One region of the Lentilactobacillus curieae genome, then DNA from elsewhere that is predicted to be linked to it. Evidence: predicted binding sites of a transcription regulator. Region 1 holds the regulator's gene; each other region holds the start of a gene.
What was found. The regulator LexA, encoded in region 1, represses DNA repair genes until DNA is damaged. The targets are predictions, from matches to a motif close to CNAACANNTGTTNG.

Region 1 (2,280 bases):
TAGCTTTGAATCCTGACAGAAAAGTTTTGGTTATCGGTGCGGATATTGCCCGCTATGGTTTGGAAACTCCTGGAGAGGTGACTCAGGGTGGCGGAGCAGTTGCAATGCTTTTGTCTAGTAATCCAACCGTCCTTGCGTTAGATGGCAAGAGCGCCTTTTACTCAAAAAACATCATGGACTTTTGGAGACCAAATTATACAAAAGAGGCTCGGGTCGATGGCCATTATTCTAACGATGTCTACGTGGACTTTTTCAACCGGACGTTTAATCAGTATCTTGATAGATATAATAAACAGGTGACGGATTTTGATGCTCTAGTTTTCCATCTGCCATATCCGAAGATGGGAGTAAAAGCATTAAGAACGGTTGTACCACAAGAGGAGGAAAATAATCCCCTGTGGGTTGAGTTCAACCATTCGAAATTGTATAACTCTCTTGTTGGAAACTTATACACTGGTTCTTTGTACCTCAGCCTAATTTCACTTATCGCGAATTCAAAAACGATTCCAGCTGGTGCTAATATTGGCTTATTCAGCTATGGTTCAGGTGCCCAAGGTGAGTTTTATTCCGGTGTTCTTGGAGAATTCGACCGTAAATTGCTTAAACAATCAGTTGACCAACAAATTAATCGTAGAAAGCGATTAACAATTACAGAATATGAACAGATGTATCGGTCCGGCTTAAAAGAAACGGCTGATCTAAGCATTAATTATTCAGATGATGATTCTAGGTTCGTATTGAAAGGCAGAGCAAAGGATAAGTTGATTTATTTAGACCAAGTGACTGGTGAGGACAAATAAAAAATTCAGTTGATTGCAATTTGAAATCAACTGAATTTTGTTTTTATAATGGTTTTTGGATTAATATATTTCTGATCTGAATAAGCTGACAACCTTACCAAGGATACTTACCCGAGTTAAGATGATTGGCGCCATGGTGTCATTTTCAGGTTGTAATCTAAAATGGTCGCTTTCCTTGAAGAAACGTTTACAAGTGGCTTCGTTTTCGTCAGTCATGGCGATGACAATGTCACCATTTTCGGCTGAAGCCTGCTTCTTTACAATCACATAGTCCCCATTTAAAATACCGGCGTTAATCATACTTTCACCACGAATTTGTAACATGAACAGTGGTTGATCAGAATTAGCTAGAGAAGATGGCAATGGGAAGTAGTCGGTGGCTTCCTCGACAGCCAAAATTGGCTCACCGGCTGTCACAGTTCCTAATACAGGAATTTGCTTTTGGTTGGGAGTGATGCCCAACACTTCCATACCTGAAGCAGTTACTTCTAGCGCGCGGGGTTTTGATGGGTCTTTGACAATATAACCTTTACGCTCTAACCTAGCAATATGGCCATGAACTGTAGAAGTTGATGAAAGGTTTACTGCTTCACCAATTTCACGAACTGTAGGTGGATAACCGTGTTCGTTTACTTTTTCCCATATGTAATGTAAAATTTCTATTTGTTTGCTTTGGGTTGCTTTCATCGAAGACACCTCATCGTTCTTTATTATTATAATAATCGTAACATAAACTATGCTGGCTTTCAAACACATGTTCGCATTTGGAAAGCTATAAAAATATGGAGGAATTAAGTTGACTAAAGATAATCAAAAGAAACATCCTGTCGAAGAAATTGAAGACGAAGTATTAAAGAAAATTGTTCCTAGAATTAACGAACTCGCTAAAAAGGCTAAAGGGGCTGGCTTGACTGAAGTTGAGAAGGTTGAACAAGCCGACTTACGTAAAAAATATGTAACTCGTTTCAAGGAAAACTTTAGGCGTCAGATTGAAATGATGAAAGTTTACGACAATGATGGCAAGGAAGTTACCCCAGAAAAGGTTCGTAAAATTCAACGCAAAAAGAATTTACGTGACGACTGATCTAAAGATTATATTCGTTTTTATCCCGATTTATCTTTATATTTTCAACAATCTTGTGTAAAATTATTATCGATATGTAAATAAGGAGGCCGAAACATGGCAACTTGGTTGTGGATTCTAATTGTAATCGTTGCGTTAATTGGTGGCCTGTTTGGTGGTTTTTTCATTTCTCGTCGTTACATGGAGAAATACCTCAAAGAAAACCCTCCATTCAGCGAAGATCAATTGAGACAAATGATGCTTCAAATGGGACAAAAACCATCTCAAAAGAAACTTCATCAAATGATGAATTCAATGAAGTCACAGAGTAATAAAAAATAAAAGCGAGATGAGCTGGACACTCATCACGCTTTTATTTTTTTGAAACGTCTACGTATTTAAAGTTTGGATTCACTT
Region 2 (2,280 bases), 180 kb from region 1:
ATGTCAGTTCCTTGAATGTGGGAGTGATCAAACGCTTCAATTCTATGCCCTGGGGCAATCCCCATCGCGTCAGTCAACTCTTTCATCGCACCCGTGGTCTTTGATTCATCCAATTCCATCAGCCTGAATTTCTCTTCTAAAACCAGTTGAGCATTAGTTCCCGCCATATTCAACAGGTCCCGCTTTTGGCCACGCTGTGGTGTCCTTACGGGGACATCCTCAACTACGTGACTAATCACATCGGTTGGTAGCGTATTCGGCACCAAAATCTCTTTTGGTAATAATTGATTTTTTTGTTGATAAAACTGGGCAATGAAACTGACCATTTCTTCATCAGGATCATTAATAATTGGGAAAAGGCGCTTTTCTCGTTTCATCAGCCTTGATTGCCGAATGAAAAAAATTTGAATCGACAGCCACCCCTTATCCATATAGTAGTTAAAGATGTCTCGAGGTGTATTATCATTACTAATAATCTTTTGCTTTTCAACCGTAATTTCGATGTACTTTATTTGATCACGGATTTCTGCAGCCCGCTCATATTCCATTTTTTCAGCTGCTTGTTGCATCCGCTTAGTTAATAACTTTTTTGCACTGTCCACATTTCCATTTAAGAAGGATTTGATCTTCTTGATTTGCTTATCATACTCTTCTTTTGGAACCTCTTTAAAGCAAGGCCCCAGACACTGCCCCATGTGATAATAAAGGCATGGACGGCCTTGATAACCGTTACAGCGTCTTAGCGGATAAACCTTTTGGAGAAAATTTACAGTTTCATCTGCGGCATACACGTTGGGATAAGGGCCGTAATAATATGCCCCGTCCTTTAGTAGCGTGTTCACAATTTTAATTTGTGGGTCACGTTCATTAGTAATTTTAATGTACGGATAACCGCCATTTCCCTGTTTCAACTTAATGTTGAAATAAGGTCGATGCTTTTGAATCAAAGTTATTTCTAACAAGAAGGCTTCCTTATCCGTAGAAGTCACAATGGTTTCAAAATCTGCAATTTCAGAAACAAGCTTCGCAGTTTTCCCCTCATGACTACTCTTGAAATAAGAGCGGACACGGTTCTTCAAATTCTTCGCTTTCCCGACATAGATAATCTTACCGTTGATGTTTTTCATCAGGTAACATCCCGGCATATCGGGTAATAGCGCTAGCTTATGTTCTAAATACTCACTAGCCAAGTTGTCCACCCCCTTCTAAAAGTCCATTCAAAATTATATCGCGAATATACGTTTGCTTCAATTAATCTGAACCACTCAGATACAGTACCTTGATTAAACAACAAATGGCCGAAAAAAATATAAAAGTAGCCACGATGTGTTAATCCTAAAAACATCGCAGCTACTTTTTTATTTTGGTGATGCTTCCCCCCTCAGAAACAAAGTGAAAGCAAACTACCTAGTTTCAATAATTTTTGAAATGAAGTCCTTTGTCCGTTCATTTTTAGGGTTTTGGAAAATTTCATCCGGCTTGTCTTTCTCCAAAACATAGCCATCTGCCATAAACCAAACTTCGTCTGCAACTTCCTTGGCGAATCCCATTTCATGGGTTACCACCACCATGGTCATCCCCTCCTCAGCGAGTTCCTGCATAACCGCTAAGACTTCACCAACCATTTCTGGATCAAGTGCCGAAGTTGGCTCATCAAACAGCATCACTTCCGGATTCATTGCTAATGCTCTGGCAATCGCAACCCGTTGCTTCTGACCACCTGAAAGACTGTCTGGATATGCATCAGCTTTTTCAGCTAAGCCAACTCGATCAAGCAACTTCATCGCCACTTTGGCAGCCTCTGCATCACTCATCTTTTTAACCCTCACCGGAGCAAGTTTTAGATTATCAAGAACAGTCATGTTGGGGAAGAGGTTAAAGTTTTGAAACACCATTCCCATCTTCTCGCGAACTTGAACTAATTCCGCATCGCTAATTCCCATTAAATTCTGACCGTCAAACTGAACAGTTCCTTTAGTAGGCTTTTCTAATAAATTTAAGCATCTTAGAAAAGTACTCTTTCCAGCTCCGGAGGGGCCAATGATACAGATTACTTGGCCTGATTTAACCGTTCCTTCAATGTCCTTCAAAATAACATTGTCGCCAAATTTCTTTTCTAATCCACTAACTTCAATAACTGATTTATCAAGCATGTTTCATCTTCCCTTCGTAGTAGTTTAGCAATCTAGTCAACGCAAACGTCACAATAAAGTAGATTACCATGGCAACGAAAATTGGCATTACTCCACGGTACGTATCAGCCCTAACAATGTTAGTTTG
Region 3 (2,280 bases), 350 kb from region 1:
GGTTATCAAGTGCTGATGGCAGTCTAAAACCATAATCAATCAATTGTTGTTTTCTTGCCCGGTCACCATTGTACATTCCCCGAACTTGGGGCATCGTTTGGTGGGACTCATCAACAACCAATAAGAAATCTTTTGGGAAGAAATCTAGTAACGTAAACGGTGGTTGACCAGGTTTTCTTCGATCCATAAATCGCGAATAATTTTCAATTCCACTGGTGTAACCCATTTCTTGCATCATTTCGATATCATACGTAGTTCTTTGCTTTAATCGTTGGGCTTCAAGAAGTTTACCTTCCGCCTCAAATTTTTTTACTTGTTGGTCAAGCTCTTCTTTAATCTCTGGAAGCGCCTGATTCATAATGTCGTCATTGGTCAAAAAGTGAGTCGCCGGGAAAATGGCTACGTGTTCCCGGTCACCGATAACTTCACCCGTCAGAGTATCGACTTCGCGAATTCGGTCAATCTCGTCTCCAAAAAATTCAATTCGTAAGGCATGGTCATCTAACGATGCTGGGAAAACTTCCACAACATCTCCGTGAACCCTAAAACGCCCCCGTTGAAAATCGATATCATTTCTATCAAATTGAATCGAAACTAATGCCCGTAACAGTGCATCCCGTTCCATTGTCTGACCGACACGCAGCGATACTACATGGTCCTTATATTCTTTAGGACTACCTAATCCAAAAATTGAGGAAACCGACGCCACAACAATAACATCATTTCTCTCTAACAGTGAACTGGTAGCGGAATGCCGCAACTTATCAATTTCATCATTGATTGATGAATCCTTTTCGATATAGGTATCACTGGAAGGGACATAAGCCTCTGGTTGATAGTAATCATAGTAACTAACGAAGTATTCCACCGCATTATTAGGGAAGAATTCCTTAAATTCACTATATAACTGACCAGCCAGCGTTTTATTGTGAGACAAAACTAGTGTTGGCTTATTAACCTGAGAAATAACATTAGAAATTGTAAACGTCTTTCCAGTCCCAGTAGCGCCCATTAAAATTTGTTCTTTTTCACCGCTTTCAACCCCCGCAACCAATTCCTTGATGGCGTTTGGTTGGTCTCCAGTTGGTTTGTATTGAGAAACTAAATCAAATTTTCTATCATCCTGTCGCTCTATCAATCAAAGTCCTCCAATCCAACTTGAAAGCTGATTTTTTTAAAGTAAATAAAAAGGCCTCAGCAAAACTAAGTTTTGTTTCAGCCTTACTCACAAAAGTATTTTACCATACGAACATACTTTCGCAAATCAATTTTGTCGTACCTTTTTAAGCACCCTTAACTGGTGACTTTGAGTTTAATTCCTCAATGTACTTAAATGCTTGTTGACCAGCAATTCCACCATCACCAACAGCAGTTGTGATTTGGCGAAGTTCCTTCTGACGCACGTCACCAATTGCATAAATACCTGGAACTGACGTTTCCATATGGTCATTAGTAACAATCCAACCAGATTCATCAGTAATGTTTAAACTCTTAAATGGATCGGTCATTGGCAACAACCCAACATAGATGAATACTCCTGAAGTTTCCACAACACTTTCTTCGTCTGTCTCGTTATTCTTTACCTTAACGCCTGTAACTTTGTCGCCATCGCCAAGAACTTCAACAACATTTGTATTCCAAACGAAATCCATCTTATCATTTTCAAACGCACGGTCTTGGATGACCTTTTGAGCACGAAGTGTGTCACGACGGTGAATAACTGTAACCTTATTCACAATTCCAGAAAGGTAAGAACCTTCTTCAATTGCCGAATCACCACCACCAACGACAACAACATCCTTATTTCTAAAGAATGCCCCATCACAGACGGCACAGTATGAAACTCCCTTGCCACCGTATTCTTTTTCGCCAGGAATGCCCAGCTTCTTGTACTCAGATCCAGTCGCAATCACAACAACCTTTGCTTCAATTTCTTCACTATCTGTTTTGATTACTTTAGTATCACCATTATCGATGATTTCTTCGACTGATCCATAAACGTACTCAGCACCGAAGTTAATTGAGCCATCGTACATTTGTTGAGCCAAGTCTGGACCCATCACTGATTTAAAACCAGGATAGTTTTCAATCTCGGCGGTATTATTCATTTGACCACCATAAATTCCCCGGTCGATCATAGCAACAGACAGGTTGGCTCTTGAAGCATAAAGCGCAGCAGTCATTCCACCAGGGCCTGCACCAATCACTACAACATCGTAACTTTTTGTCATAATGGATCCTCCTTTTTAAATCTTACGCAATTTAATTTACTATCAAAAT

Region 2: the regulator LexA is predicted to act here: its motif matches at 1,232-1,245, upstream of uvrC (excinuclease ABC subunit UvrC).
Region 3: the regulator LexA is predicted to act here: its motif matches at 1,247-1,260, upstream of uvrB (excinuclease ABC subunit UvrB).

The regions. Positions count from the first base shown of each region.
Region 1 covers NZ_CP018906.1:1,991,292-1,993,571, reverse strand. Annotated here, with positions in the region: gene PL11_RS09670 (hydroxymethylglutaryl-CoA synthase) at 1-800, shown strand, start outside; gene lexA (transcriptional repressor LexA) at 861-1,487, opposite strand; gene PL11_RS09660 (DUF896 domain-containing protein) at 1,636-1,884, shown strand; gene PL11_RS09655 (YneF family protein) at 1,981-2,205, shown strand; gene PL11_RS09650 (lysophospholipid acyltransferase family protein) at 2,237-2,280, opposite strand, start outside.
Region 2 covers NZ_CP018906.1:77,310-79,589, forward strand. Annotated here, with positions in the region: gene uvrC (excinuclease ABC subunit UvrC) at 1-1,190, opposite strand, end outside; gene PL11_RS00475 (amino acid ABC transporter ATP-binding protein) at 1,404-2,153, opposite strand; gene PL11_RS00480 (ABC transporter substrate-binding protein/permease) at 2,146-2,280, opposite strand, start outside.
Region 3 covers NZ_CP018906.1:1,643,305-1,645,584, reverse strand. Annotated here, with positions in the region: gene uvrB (excinuclease ABC subunit UvrB) at 1-1,138, opposite strand, end outside; gene trxB (thioredoxin-disulfide reductase) at 1,284-2,231, opposite strand.